One region of the Pseudarthrobacter sp. GQ63 genome, then DNA from elsewhere that is predicted to be linked to it. Evidence: riboswitches for the same ligand, from Rfam matches in the RefSeq annotation. Region 1 holds a riboswitch; the other holds the start of a gene.
What was found. Region 1 has a riboswitch for thiamine pyrophosphate ahead of thiC (phosphomethylpyrimidine synthase ThiC). Riboswitches for the same ligand answer to the same signal wherever they lie in the genome.

Region 1 (6,818 bases):
CCTCCACCGCATGGGTGGAGGGGCCGGAGCTAAAACTGAATAGTGCCGAGCGCTCAGCGGCGGCGGTCGGTGTCGACAACGTCGACCCGCACCGGCTCGCCACCGGCCAGGGCTGCCACCACGGTGCGCAGTGCACGCGCCGTGCGGCCCTGGCGGCCAATCACCCTTCCGAGGTCGTCCTGGTGAACGCGCACTTCGAGGGTGTCCCCGCGGCGGTTGTTCTTGGAGCTGACCTTGACGTCATCCGGGGAATCAACGATTCCGCGGACCAGGTGTTCCAGCGCTTCTGCCAGCAATCTACTCAGCCTCGGTGGTCTCTGCTTCGGCCTCGGCGGGAGCTTCGGCTGCATCAGACTTGGATGCCTTCTTGGTGATGGCTTCCGGGATGATCACGGAACCTTTTTCCGGGGCGACGAAGGCTTCCTTCTGAGTCTTGGTCTTCAGGGTGCCTTCCTGGCCCGGCAGGCCCTTGAACTTCTGCCAGTCGCCGGTGATCTTGAGGATCGCGGCAACCTGCTCGGACGGCTGGGCGCCGACGGACAGCCAGTACTGGGCACGCTCGGAGTCGACCTCGATGTATGAGGGCTCTTCGGTGGGGTGGTACTTGCCGATCTCTTCGATGGCGCGGCCGTCACGCTTGGTGCGTGAGTCCGCGACGACGATGCGGTAGTACGGTGCGCGCATCTTGCCAAAGCGCTTAAGGCGAATCTTTACGGCCACTGTTGTGGTCACTCCTGTTTCAGAAAAGGGGGTGAACCCGGCGTTCTGCACCCGTGGGGCGGGCCGTACTTGCGGGTTCGAAGGACAGGATCCAGACGCGGAGAGAGGGGCCACGCAGATCGAGTACCTGTTTATTGTGCCAGATCAGCGCCAGGATTTCGACTCGGCGCGGCGTGACACGGGCGACGCCGGCTGGAGGTTCCGGCCGGATCAGCTCAGGCGGACCAGACGTACAGGCCGGTGCGCTCCGAGTCGTCAATTCCGCTGGCGAGTTCGGCCAGCCGCTGCACGTAGGTCCGCGCCTCTGCAGCGCCGAACGGCATGTCATCCTGCGCGGCCCATTGTTCGGCAACCTCTTCGAGGATGTCGCCTTCCCCTTCGGTTTCATAGGACAGCAGGTCCGCCAGGGCGCGCACCATGGCCGGGGGCACGGCCAGGAGCGAATCGCTGCCCACATCCACCATGGTCAGTTCGTAATCCGCTCCTCCGGCGTGCACGGCGGTACCGGCCAGGTCGCCCAGCTGCTCCACTTCGAAATCGCTGATGTCCGGGATCCGGACCGCGTCACCTGCGGGAGCGCTGCCGCCGCCGTCAAGGACGCCGGCACGCTTCAGTGCTGCGTCGTGGGTGGCAACAAAGATCTCGGTGAAGCCCATGGGGATTGCCCTCATTCCGTTGGCGGTGGTGCCGCCGGGAGGCTGCTCCTGCCCGGCCGTTCGAATTCAGCCTAGTTCGAATTCAGCCCAGTTCGGATTCAGCCCGGTTGGAATCATGCGTGGCACAGCCGGTGCTCAGCGCACAGCCACACGGATGCGGTTGCGCCACGGATCCCCGAAGCGGAGTTCGGCTCCGGTGTGGTGCGCGGCAACGCCGGCGACCTTGAGGCGGTCGGCGAGGGAGCCGACGTCGTCCCCTGACGGCACCTCGATAAGGACCTCGCCCAGGCCGAGGGTGTCCTTGCGCGGTCCCGCCCCGCGGCTGTTCCAGACGTTCATGGCCATGTGGTGGTGGTAGCGGCCGGCAGAGACAAACAGGGCCTGTCCGTGCCAGCCGGCGGTCTTCTCGAAGCCGAGGGTCCCCACGTAGAAGTCGCGGGCCGTCTGGACGTCGCCCACCTGGAGGTGCACGTGGCCGACGCCCGCCACGGACCCGAGCTGGCGCTCCAGGGAATCTTCCGTCAGGTGCTGCTCGAGGTACCGCTGCGGCGGGAGGGCCAGGCTGTCCATCACCACGTCAGTGCCGTTCCAGGACCAGTTGCTGCGCGGCCTGTCCCAGTAGAGCTCGATGCCGTTGCCCTCGGGGTCGTTGAAGTAGAAGGCTTCGCTGACAAGGTGGTCGGCGCTGCCGGTGAACGAGCGCGGTTCGAACCGGGCGGCGGTGGCGATGGTGGCGGCCAGGTCTGCCTGGTTCTCAAACAGCAGCGCAGTGTGGAACAGGCCGGCCTCTCCCCTGCCCGGAAGGTTCAGCCCGGGCGCGGGAGCCAGGTGCACAAGCGGCTTCTGCAGCCGGCCGAGGTAGATTCCGCCGTCCTGCTCGGCAATGACCTCCAGGCCGAGGGCGCGCTGGTAGTAATCGGTCATCACCTCCATGTCGCCCACCTTGAGCATCACGGTGCCCATGGCGAGGTCGGCAGGCAGAAGGTCCTGGCTTGCGGCTTGTGCAGTCATTGATAACTCCCGGTGCTGTGGGCCTTCCGGTCGGCAGCCCTTACACTCTTAAAATTACTTGAAGCTTCAATTTATTCCAAGTCCCGGGCCGGATATCTTTTCAGCGGATGACCCGACCGCCCAGGACAACGTGCGCCAGGCCATGGACCGCCTCCGGTACCTTCCGCGGGTCTTCCCGGCACACGACAACATCTGCCCGCGCCCCTTCTTCCAGGCCGTCCGCGCCCAGCCACTCCCGCGCACTCCAGCACGCGGCGTCCAGGGCAGACGCCATGGGCAGGCCCGCAGCATGGAGGGCCAGGATCTCGTCGGCGATCCTGCCGTGCCTGATCACGCTGCCGGCGTCGGTCCCGGCGTAGATCCGCACGCCTGCCTCGAACGCCTCAAGCACCCGTTCCTTCCGCCGTTCCCACAGTGAACGCATGTGCGCCGCATACCGCGGAAACTTGGGCGCCGCCTGGGCAGCAATGTCCGGGAACGTGGCGATGTTGACCAGGGTGGGCACAATGGGCACCTTCTGCTCCACGAACCTGGGCAGGTGCCTCGGCAGGAGGCCGGTGGCGTGCTCGACGCAGTCGATGCCGGCGTCCAGCACGTCACCGAGCGTCTCTTCCGCGAAGCAGTGGGCGGTAACGCGTGCGCCTTCGTCATGGGCGGCCAGGACGGCATCGCGGACGACGGCGGCAGGGAACGACGGCGCGAGGTCGCCGGCGTCGCGGTCAATCCAGTCCCCCACGAGCTTGACCCATCCGTCGCCTTCCCTGGCCTGTTTACGGACAGCTTCCACCAGGCCCTCCGGTTCGACTTCCTCAGCGAAACCCCGCAGGTACCGGCGCGTGCGCGCAACGTGGCGTCCGGCGCGGATCAGCACCGGGACGTCTTTTCTGTCCTGCAGCCACCGCGTGTCAGCAGGGGAACCTGCGTCACGGATCAACAGTGTGCCGGCCATCAGGTCCGTCCGCGCCTGCTCTTCGGCGGTCGGAGCATCCACCGCCCCTCCCACGCCGAGCCCGATGTGGCAGTGGGCATCCACGAAGCCCGGCAGCACCCATCCCGCCAGGATCCGGTCCGGGGCCTTTGCCGGCCGGCGGAACGTCAGGCGCCCGTCAACAGACCACAGTCCGCGCTGTCCACTCCCGGGTCCGGTCAGGACCGTCCCCGTGAACTCGATGATTTCTGCCATGTGCACCTCTTTCCTGCCCGGTCAGGCTAGCACCGGCAATGTGACAAGCCCCGAAAGAAAGGCTGTGGTAGCTTTCATCTTGACCACACGGGTGCCCCTGCAGGGGCTGAGATCGGGCTGACGCAGCCTGCGACCGTCGAACCTGTCCGGGTAATGCCGGCGAAGGAAGTGAGTATTCCTTGAATACACCAAATCAGCAGCTGAACCCTGCCCGCAACACCCCGGGTGCCACCACTGACGGGAACCCGCCCCCGGTGACGCAATCCCTGAAATCCCATTCCCTGGCCTACCTCGAGGACGCCGGGACCGGTATCCGTGTTCCCGTGACGGAAATCGCGTTGGAGCCGTCCCCCAACGGCGTTCCGAACCAGCCGTTCCGGACTTACCGGACGGCCGGTCCGGGGAGCGACCCCGTTCAGGGTCTTCCTCCTTTCCGCAAGGATTGGATCGAGGCGCGGGCAGACACGGAAGCGTACAGCGGCAGGGAGAGGAACCTGCTCGACGACGGCCGCTCGGCCGTGCGCCGCGGCGCCGCCAGCGCGGAGTGGAAGGGAGCGCCTCCCGTGCCCCGCCGCGCCGTCGAGGGACGGACCGTGACACAGATGCACTACGCACGGCAGGGCGTCATAACCCCGGAAATGCGCTTCGTGGCGCTGCGGGAAAACTGCGATGTTGAACTGGTCCGGAGCGAACTCGCCGCAGGACGGGCCATCATTCCCAACAACATCAACCACCCCGAATCCGAGCCGATGATCATCGGCAAGGCCTTCCTGGTGAAGATCAACGCCAACATCGGCAACTCTGCAGTGACCAGTTCAATCGCCGAAGAGGTGGACAAGCTGCAGTGGGCAACCCGGTGGGGCGCCGACACCGTCATGGATCTCTCCACCGGCGAGGACATCCACACCACCCGGGAATGGATCATCCGCAACTCGCCTGTCCCGATCGGCACCGTCCCCATCTACCAGGCCCTGGAGAAAGTCAACGGCGAGGCCAACGCCCTGACCTGGGAGATCTTCCGCGACACCGTCATCGAACAGTGCGAACAGGGCGTGGACTACATGACCATCCACGCCGGCGTGCTGCTCCGGTACGTTCCCCTGACCGCCAACCGCGTCACCGGCATTGTGTCCCGCGGCGGATCAATCATGGCGGGGTGGTGCCTGGCGCACCACCGGGAGAACTTCCTCTACACGCACTTCGACGAGCTCTGCGGGATCTTCGCGCGGTACGACGTCGCGTTTTCCCTGGGCGACGGCCTGCGGCCGGGCGCGACGGCGGATGCCAACGACGCCGCGCAGTTTGCCGAGCTGGACACCCTCGCCGAGCTCACGCAGCGTGCCTGGGAGTACGACGTCCAGGTGATGGTGGAGGGTCCTGGACACGTTCCGTTCCACCTGGTCAGGGAGAACGTTGAACGGCAGCAGGAGCTGTGCAAGGGCGCACCGTTCTACACGCTGGGCCCGCTGGTGACCGACGTTGCCCCGGGCTATGACCACATCACCTCCGCCATTGGAGCCACGGAAATTGCCCGCTACGGCACGGCGATGCTGTGCTACGTCACGCCCAAGGAACACCTGGGGCTGCCCAACAAGGACGACGTCAAGACAGGGGTGATCACGTACAAGATCGCTGCCCATGCGGCAGACCTTGCCAAAGGCCACCCGGGCGCCCACGAACGTGATGACGCACTGTCCAAGGCACGCTTCGAGTTCCGCTGGCGTGACCAGTTTGCGTTGTCGCTGGACCCGGAGACGGCCGAGGCCTTCCACGACGAGACCCTCCCGGCCGAACCGGCCAAGACGGCCCACTTCTGCTCCATGTGCGGGCCCAAGTTTTGCTCCATGCGGATCAGCCAGGACATCCGGGACGAATACGGATCCGCGGAGGCACAGGCAGCCCTTGCTGAAGCGGCAGCCGGCATGCGGGGCAAGAGCGAAGAATTCCTGGCTGCCGGCGGGAAAGTTTATCTGCCGGAGCTGAGCGTTCCGCCGGGGCGGTAGGAGCCTGCAGGTTCCGTCCGGCTGGTCATTGGGGGCCGGCCGGACGGGCTCCTGTGGAGGGCAGGTTCGGGCGGGATCAGGAGGCGCGTGCCTCCACGCGGCCTGAGTCGCTGATGAACGAACGGATGATGCGGTCCCCTTCCGGGGAGTCGTGGGGCCGGTGGCCGCCGGCGGCCGTGCGGTGATCCGCCCCGGTCTCACGGAGGTAGCCGGCGATCTCCTCGTAGAGCGGCTCCCAGCCGCCTGTCAGGACGAGCGTGGGCACGCCGGGAACGATATGCAGCGGGGCTTCCCAGGACGGCGCCTGCAGCCGCAGCCGCCTGGCAGAACGCTTCTCCTCGGCAGTCACCGGCTGCTGCAGGTCGGTGGCATAGACCCTGCGGACGAACTCGCGCTGGAAATCCTCGTCACTGAGTTGATGCCGGGCGTTGAACAGGGGCTGCATCAGCCCGATGTGCGCCGCCGTGGCCGGCAGTTCAGCGGTCAGGGACAGGCAGGCCGGCTCCACCAGGGTCAGCGAGTACACAAGGTCCGGACGTTCGACGGCGGCCATCATGGCGGAGATGGCTCCTTGCGCATGCGCCACGACGTGCCCGCCGGCGGTGCCCCGGCCGTCGTCCCCAAGGGATTCCAGCAGGATGCGCGTGTCCTCCGCGAACGAGGACGCAGTGGGTTCGGCAACGGGATCGAAGCCGTGGCGGCGCAGGAACAGGGCATCGTAGGACAGGGCTATCCCGTGCTGGCGGGGCCAGGCTGCGGCGCCGAAGCTGCCCGCGCCGTGCGCGAACACTACCCTCTGCTTGAACATGACCCAACCCTATTCCACGGCACCGGTATCCCAACCAAGTAGCGCCAAGTGTCGTTATGAACGGTCAAAACGACACCTGGCGCTACCTAGCTGGGAGAGGGGGATGGCTACTTGCCGAGGAACTTGTCGAAGCCCTTGGGCAGGTTCAGCTGGGAGGGATCGAAGTCGCCCGCCTGCTGGCCAAAAGCTGCGCCGGTGGGCAGCGCCTTGGCGGCGTTCGCCCGGCGGGCCTCGGCGTCCTTGCGCTCCTGCGCGGCTTTGGCCGGGTTGCCGGATTTGGCCTTCTTCTTGGGCGCGTTCTTGGCGTTCTTCCGGGCACCGCCGCCGGCCCCCGGCATCCCGGGCATCCCTGGCATGCCCGGCATCCCGCCCTGGGCCATCTTCTTCATCATCTTCTGGGCCTGCGCGAAGCGCTCCAGCAGGCCGTTGACCTCGGA
Region 2 (6,818 bases), on a different contig from region 1:
AACATCAGCTCCCCGCAGGAAGTCGAAAACCTGAAGAACGAGGTGCTGTCCATCGAAGCGGGACTGATCAGGATCATGGGTACCAGGGATGAGCTTGAGATTTTGCGAACGGAGGCGGCCGCATGATGCAGGTAGTCCTGGCAGTGACCGCCGTGATCTTCTCGCTCGCAGCCGTCGGCGCCATCATCAGGATCTCCCGCGGCCCGTCGCTGCTGGACCGGGTGCTGGCCACGGATGTCCTGCTGGCCATCCTGGGTGGGGCCCTGTGCGTGGACATGGCCGTCAACCGGCACCTGAACAACCTGATGCTGGTGGTGGCCATCTCGATCATCGGCTTCATCGGGTCCGTGACGGTGGCCAGGTTTGTGGCAGACCGGAGGGAGCAGCCCAATGAGTCCTGATTCCACTGGCCTGGATGCCTGGGTGGACGTGCTGTCCGCGGTGTTCATGATTGTTGGGGCCACCATGTCACTGGGGGCGGCCATCGGCCTGCTGCGGTTCCCCGACCTCCTGAGCCGCATGCATGCCGCCACCAAGCCCCAGGTACTGGGGCTGTTCCTGCTCCTGGCATCCATCGGACTGCAGATGCGCACCTGGTGGGTGTGGCCCGTGCTGCTGGTGGCCTGGATCTTCCAGCTGCTCACCGTGCCGGTCTCTGCGCACATGGTGGGCCGTGCGGGTTACCGTACCAAGCACCTGCACCGCGAACTCCTCACCTCCGACGAGCTGGAGGCCGTGGTGCAAAAAGCCGCCGCCAAAGCCGCCCGTGAGGACGGTTCCGGCGACGGCTGAGTGCTGGTGAGGGTGGCCCCGCGAGCGGGAGCGGTAGAAACAGCCCGGTTGGCCGGGGCTATTGGGGCTGGACTGCGTGCTAGACGATGTCCTGGCTCTTGGCGAACCTGGTGATGGCCCGCTGGGTGCCGCGGTTGGCCAGGACCTGGATGATGGTGCTGACAGAGGCCGAGATCAGCGCGAACGTCAGCGCGGACTGCAGGCTCGTGGGGACGTCCTCGTCCTTGCCGGTAGGCGGCTTGCGCCCGGTGGACTTTTCCCAGATGGTGTTGACCAGCTTGGTGCCGACGAAGCCGGCGCCGAGGCTCACGCCGGTGCCGAGCAGCTTGATGAAAAGGTTCATTCCTTAGTACTCCTTGCGGGCGGAAAACGGGCTGTTCCTAGCCTATCTGGCGTTTGCCGGGTCCCTTGCCCAGCGTGCCGCGTCACTTGTTCAGTCAGACGGGGGTTCGGTGCGGAACTTGATCATCTTGTGGGTGCCGTCGCAATAGGGCTTGATGGCTGAGGCGCTGCACCGGCACAGCGCCACGGTTTTGCGGTCACGGGGAACCGGTTCGCCGGAGGGCGTGACGAGCTCAAAGTCGCCGCGCACAATAAGGGGCCCGTCGGGGCAAACCACAATGGAGCTCTCGGTGGGTTCCTGGTTCATCTTTGCTCCTGCTGCGGATTGCTGGGAAATTTGGTGGAAGTCTTTGTTGCTGCCTGCGTAGGGCCTTCAGTGGGGTTCATGGCCTGATGCTCAGGCCGCAGCAGGCAATGCCTGCCTCAGCGAGGTCCCGCCGTTTTCCCAGGACTGCAGGATGTGCGCGGACAGCCTGCCATCCACGGCCATGACCGCGGTGGCTCCGAACAGGACGTCCGCCAGCAGGTGGGGTTCGGCCTCAACCAGCCCGCCCGCAAGGTCCCGGCCGGCAATCTGCTCGTGGACGGCGTCGGCCTCCACGTGCTCGTCGAAGTAGTGGGTGACGTCCGTATCGAATCCATGCCGTCGGAAGCCCCTGCCGTACAGGCGGTTGGGCTGGGAGGACGTCATCTCATAGATGGCCAGATGCCCCGTGATGGCTCCCCGCAACCGGCGGTTCAGGCCGAACAGGGACATCAGGTTCACAGCAGCGAGGGAGACCGCGGGGACGGCGTCCACGTATGCCCCGTACCGGTCCTCCATTCCCAGGCCCCGCATGGTGCGGGCAAAAAGGGCGCTGTGCATCCGCTCGGGCCGTCCACCGCCGTACTCGTCCGCCTGGATTTCCACCAGTGCCGCTTTCGGCCTGCCGGAGAGCCGCGGGATGGCGAAGGTGTGCGGGTCGGCTTCCTTCAGCTGGTAGATGGACTTGTGGATCAGGAATTCCTTGAGCTGGCCCAGGCTGGCCTTCCGGGCCACATACCGGGAGAGGCTGGGGCCGGTGTCGCGTGCAGCCAGGCCGAACAGGATGTCTGCCACTGCGTCGCTGGTGACACCGGGTCCGGCGGGAAGGTCCAGGTCACCGGCGGCGGCCGCGGCAGCCTCCCGGAGCGCGGCTTCGAACGGTTTTTCCAGCAGCTGGCGCACCCGGATCAGTTCCGGGGCCCACTCCCACTCGTCACCTACGCCCTCAAGGCCCGAGTAGTGGAGCTCGTAGAGGCAGAAGAGCGTCAGCTGGAGGTCGTCGTCGCCTATGATGTCCAGGGTCTCGGGAAGATTGCCGGCCACCGTCCGGTGCAGGGCCTCAAGGGCGCCCCCGTCCGTGCCCGGCAGCTCCGCGAGGACGCTGAATAATGCGGTGCTGACGGGACCCCGTGCTGCTGGGATTTTCATGGTGCTCCTTCAGGTCTGGCGTGTGCCGGGTTCCGTGCCCCCTGCACTGGGGGCCGGAAGATGGTGGTCAGCGGCCGCGGGTGCCGGGCGCTGGAGACGAGGCGGTGCTGGAGCTGCCGGCGCCGGAGCCGTCTCCGGCAGCGGCCGGGTCTGGTCCACGGGCGAGCATGATGGCCAGGGCAATCATGGCCAGGCCAAGAACCAGGTGGAGCCAGTTGTCGGCATCGTTTGCGGGGAGGAAGTTCGCCGGGGTGGTGTCACCGACCAGGAGGCCGTACAGCCAGAGGACCAGGTAGATGACACCGCCGTAGATGAGGAAGTTCCGTGCCTGCGGGTGCGAGCGCGACATGAGGACGCCGGTAAGTCCAAAGAGCAGGTGCACGGCGTTGTGGAGAACGGACACCTGGAAGATCCCGAGCAGCAGCGCTCCTGAGCCGTGCCCGGCCAGGTGGAGCGCGTCATAGTGTGAGGTGACGCCGGGAATGAATCCCAGGATGCCGGCCAGGCAGAACACGGCGCCCGTTGCGAGCGCAGCCTTCTGCAGGCCTGTTCGGGCGCCTGCCCGGCGGATGCTGGCTGCCATGTGCTGTACTCCTCAAACCCTGGAGACAACATAGTAAGCATGATTACTAAATAATTGCTAAGCAGGCTTTGTATTCCGCCGGTGTTTGGGCGCCGGTCACTAGCCTTCCGGGCCGGCCCATGAGTAGGGGTTTGTGTATGGACCTCCGCGGCGGCCGTGGTCGTAGCCTTGCTGCCAGGACTTCCCGACGGCGGACACCAGTTCCGCCAGCAGGGAATAGTAGGGGTGGTCCGGGCCGATGAAAATCATCTCGTCCCAGGCTTTGTCCAGCGCCGCCCGGACCTGGTTCTCGGTTGCTGGACCGGTCACGACGCCCTCCTGGATTGATCACCCGCCACTGCGCTCGAATGTACTCCCGGCCTTGCAGGGGTGTCCATGCCAGGAAAAACCTGTCATCCCTGGCCGGCAGGGCGCCGCGCGGTGCAGGCTTTCAGGGCGTCACTCCGCGCCAGCCGACCGGAGGATGTCGCGGAGTGCCTCGACCACCAGGTCATGGTCCTGCACCTGCGGCAATCCGGACACGGTGACGGTTGCTACGGCGCCCACCCCGGTGACGTACACGGGGAAGGAGCCGCCGTGCGCGGCGTAGAGGGCCTGGTCGAACCAGGCGTTGTCTTCAATACGTCCGCCGCCGCGCCGGGCGCGCAGCCCCACCAGCAGGGAAGGAACCTCGTACCGGGCGGCGGTCCGCTTCTTGGCCCGGATCCAGTGCCCGTTGTCCGGCGTTGCCCCCGGCAGGGCCACGTGGAAGAGGACCTGCTCACCCTTGGTGATGTCGATGGCGATGGGGAGCCCGCGCTCCTTGCCCAGCTCCACCAGGAGCAGTCCCAGGTTCAGGGAGTCGTCCAGGGAGAAGCCGGGAAATTGGAGCTCCCGGATCTCCGCCTCGATCCGGGCGATCAAGGCTTCAAGGGATCCCTCCGGCTGGGCATCGCGGGAATCCGGATCGTACTCGGTCACATCTGGTGGATTCGCAGTCATGGCCCACAATCTACCCCTCCCTGCGGTAAACTGGACCACGCCCAACAGGGCGGATATTTCACCAAACAGAATCATTCAACGACAGGGGAGCGCCGCCGTCGGCATCACTGGCCATGCCAGGGACCGCAGGTGGGCGCTGAGAGTGCGGACAGCCGCAGACCCTCGAACCTGATCCGGTTAGTACCGGCGCAAGGGAGTCGAGTTCTCGAAGTGCGCGCAGCGGCAGCAGTGCCGGTAGCCGCGTCCACTTTCCCCTCCTGTTCCTCAGGAGGATCACATGGCAACAACAGCAGTCAAGAAGCCCGCCGGCAAGTCCTGGCGCGTCGTGGACATCGTGGTGGCGGCCCTTATTGCCGTTGCCGGCGGCGTCATTTTCTGGGCCTGGTCCCAGGGGGCGGCCGCAGTCTCGGGACCCATGAACGCCGTCTACCCGCCCCTGACCGGCCTCATCGCCGGCGGCTGGATGATCCCGGCCGTCCTGGGCATGCTCATCATCCGCAAGCCAGGCGCCGCGCTCTTCTGCGAGACGGTGGCCGCCACAGGTGAACTGTTCATGGGCTCCCAGTACGGGGCGTCCGTTCTGTTCTCAGGATTCGTCCAGGGCCTGGGTGCCGAGATCATCTTCGCCATCTTCGTGTACCGGAAGTTCAACCTGCCCGTGGCACTGCTTGCCGGCGCCGCCGCCGGCCTTTTCTGCGGCCTGAACGACTCCTTCGCGCCGTGGGGCTGGAACATCGCCTACGCCGCCGGCGACAAGCTGGCCTACATCATCTTCACCGCCATCTCCGGCGCCATCATCGCCGGAGCCCTGTCCTGGATGGCCACCCGCGGCCTGGCCAGGACAGGGGTCCTGAGCTCCTTTGCATCACGCAAGGCGGCAACGGAGCCCGTCTTCTCCTGATGGGCGCCCCTTCGCGGCACGAGGCATCCGTCGCGGTGCGTCCGGCTGCCGTCACAGCCCGCGGCTGGGGCTGGCGCCATGCGGGGCGCGCCAAGCCGGCCGTCCGTGGCCTCGACCTGGAGATCCGCCCGGGGGAGCGCGTGCTCCTCCTGGGGCCATCCGGCGCGGGCAAGTCCACGCTCCTGCATGCCCTGGCAGGGGTACTGGGGGACATAGACGACGGCGGCGACGCCAGCGAGTCCGACGAGACGGGTTCGCTGCTGGTTGACGGTGCCGTGCCCCGCGAGCAGCGCGGCCGGGCCGGACTGATGCAGCAGGACCCGGAGACGCAGGTTGTCCTCTCCCGCGTTGGCGACGACGTCGCCTTCGGCGCCGAGAACCTCGCCGTGCCCCGCGAAGCCATCTGGGCCCGCGTGCACGAGGCGCTGGACGACGTCGGACTTTCCCACCTGCCGCTGGACCACCCGACGTCGGCCCTGTCCGGCGGGCAAAAACAGCGCTTGGCGCTGGCAGGAATCCTCGCCATGCGGCCTGGCCTGATTCTGCTCGACGAGCCCACGGCGAACCTGGACCCTGCCGGTGTGCTGGAAGTCCGCGACGCCGTGGGCCGCTGCCTGGACAAAACCGGTGCCACGCTGGTTGTGGTGGAGCACCGGGTGTCCGTGTGGAAGGACCTGGTGGACCGAATCGTGGTGCTGCAGCCGGGCAGCGCCACTGATGATGCCGTGCTGCTTGACGGTCCTCCGGACCGGGTGCTCGCGGACGCGCGGACCATGCTGGCGGCGGCCGGTGTGTGGGTGCCCGGGTATGTTCCTGAGACGCGTGCAAGGTCGGGCAACCCGGCTGCCGGCTCCGGCGGCCTCCTGCTGGCGGCCGAACACCTTGCGGTTTCCCGGGAACGTCCGCGCCGCAGCGGCTTTCGGAAGGTGCCCCCAGCGCCCGTCCAGCACGATATTTCCGCGCAGGTCCGGGCAGGGCAGGCGCTGGCCATCACAGGCCCCAACGGCGCGGGCAAGTCAACGTTTGCGCTGACCCTTGCAGGACTCCTGGAGCCCGTGGCTGGAAAGGTGTCCGCCACCCTGGACCTCAGCCGTGGCGCCGGGATAGACCCTTATAAGTGGAAAGCCGAGCAGCTCATCGAGCGGATTGGCACCGTGTTCCAGGAGCCAGAGCACCAGTTCGTCACCGGGAAGGTGCTGGACGAACTCCTGTTCGGTCCGCGGCACCTGGGGCACGGTGAGGAACGCGTGGACGAGCTGCTGGAGCGGTTGCGGCTGACCCACCTCGTGGACGCGAACCCCTTTACGCTGTCCGGCGGCGAGAAGCGGCGCCTCTCCGTGGCCACGGTCCTGGCGGCACATCCCCGCGTGCTCGTGCTGGACGAGCCGACGTTCGGCCAGGACGCCAACACCTGGGCGGAGCTGGCCTCGTTCCTGTCCGAGCTCCTGGATGGCGGCACCGCCGTGGTGTCCGTGACGCACGACGCCGAGTTCACCGCCGCGCTGGGTGGAACCGAGCTGCGGATGGCTGCCGGGGAACCGGTGGCGCCATGAGGCAGGAACTGAACCTGCGGGACAACCAGGCCCTGCTGACCCGCGCCAATCCCCTGAGCAAGTTCGCCGCCGTCTTCCTCATCACGGCAGTGCTGGCGCTTTCGATCGACTGGGTTTCCGCGTCGGTGGCGCTGGCCTTCGAATTCCTGCTGTTCCCGCTCGCAGGCCTGACGCTGACGCTGCTGTGGCAACGCGGCTGGCCGCTGATCCTCG

Region 2: linked by a shared signal. The riboswitch ahead of AC6CHP_RS07510 (ECF transporter S component) and the one ahead of thiC (phosphomethylpyrimidine synthase ThiC) in region 1 are both predicted to bind thiamine pyrophosphate.

What each region holds. Positions count from the first base shown of each region.
Region 1 is NZ_JCAXEF010000001.1:909,138-915,955, reverse strand. Features, by position in the region: gene AC6CHP_RS04375 (RNA-binding protein) at 54-296, opposite strand; gene rpsP (30S ribosomal protein S16) at 298-720, opposite strand; gene AC6CHP_RS04365 (hypothetical protein) at 936-1,376, opposite strand; gene AC6CHP_RS04360 (VOC family protein) at 1,512-2,387, opposite strand; gene AC6CHP_RS04355 (amidohydrolase family protein) at 2,488-3,570, opposite strand; TPP riboswitch at 3,648-3,755, shown strand; gene thiC (phosphomethylpyrimidine synthase ThiC) at 3,750-5,573, shown strand; gene AC6CHP_RS04345 (alpha/beta fold hydrolase) at 5,650-6,381, opposite strand; gene ffh (signal recognition particle protein) at 6,489-6,818, opposite strand, start outside.
Region 2 is NZ_JCAXEF010000003.1:54,374-61,191, forward strand. Features, by position in the region: gene AC6CHP_RS07465 (Na+/H+ antiporter subunit E) at 1-126, shown strand, start outside; gene AC6CHP_RS07470 (MrpF/PhaF family protein) at 123-401, shown strand; gene mnhG (monovalent cation/H(+) antiporter subunit G) at 391-792, shown strand; gene AC6CHP_RS07480 (DUF4235 domain-containing protein) at 872-1,135, opposite strand; gene AC6CHP_RS07485 (CDGSH iron-sulfur domain-containing protein) at 1,226-1,441, opposite strand; gene AC6CHP_RS07490 (iron-containing redox enzyme family protein) at 1,532-2,587, opposite strand; gene AC6CHP_RS07495 (DUF4383 domain-containing protein) at 2,655-3,170, opposite strand; gene AC6CHP_RS07500 (hypothetical protein) at 3,270-3,479, opposite strand; gene AC6CHP_RS07505 (heme-degrading domain-containing protein) at 3,609-4,151, opposite strand; TPP riboswitch at 4,225-4,364, shown strand; gene AC6CHP_RS07510 (ECF transporter S component) at 4,429-5,052, shown strand; gene AC6CHP_RS07515 (ABC transporter ATP-binding protein) at 5,052-6,605, shown strand; gene AC6CHP_RS07520 (energy-coupling factor transporter transmembrane component T family protein) at 6,602-6,818, shown strand, end outside.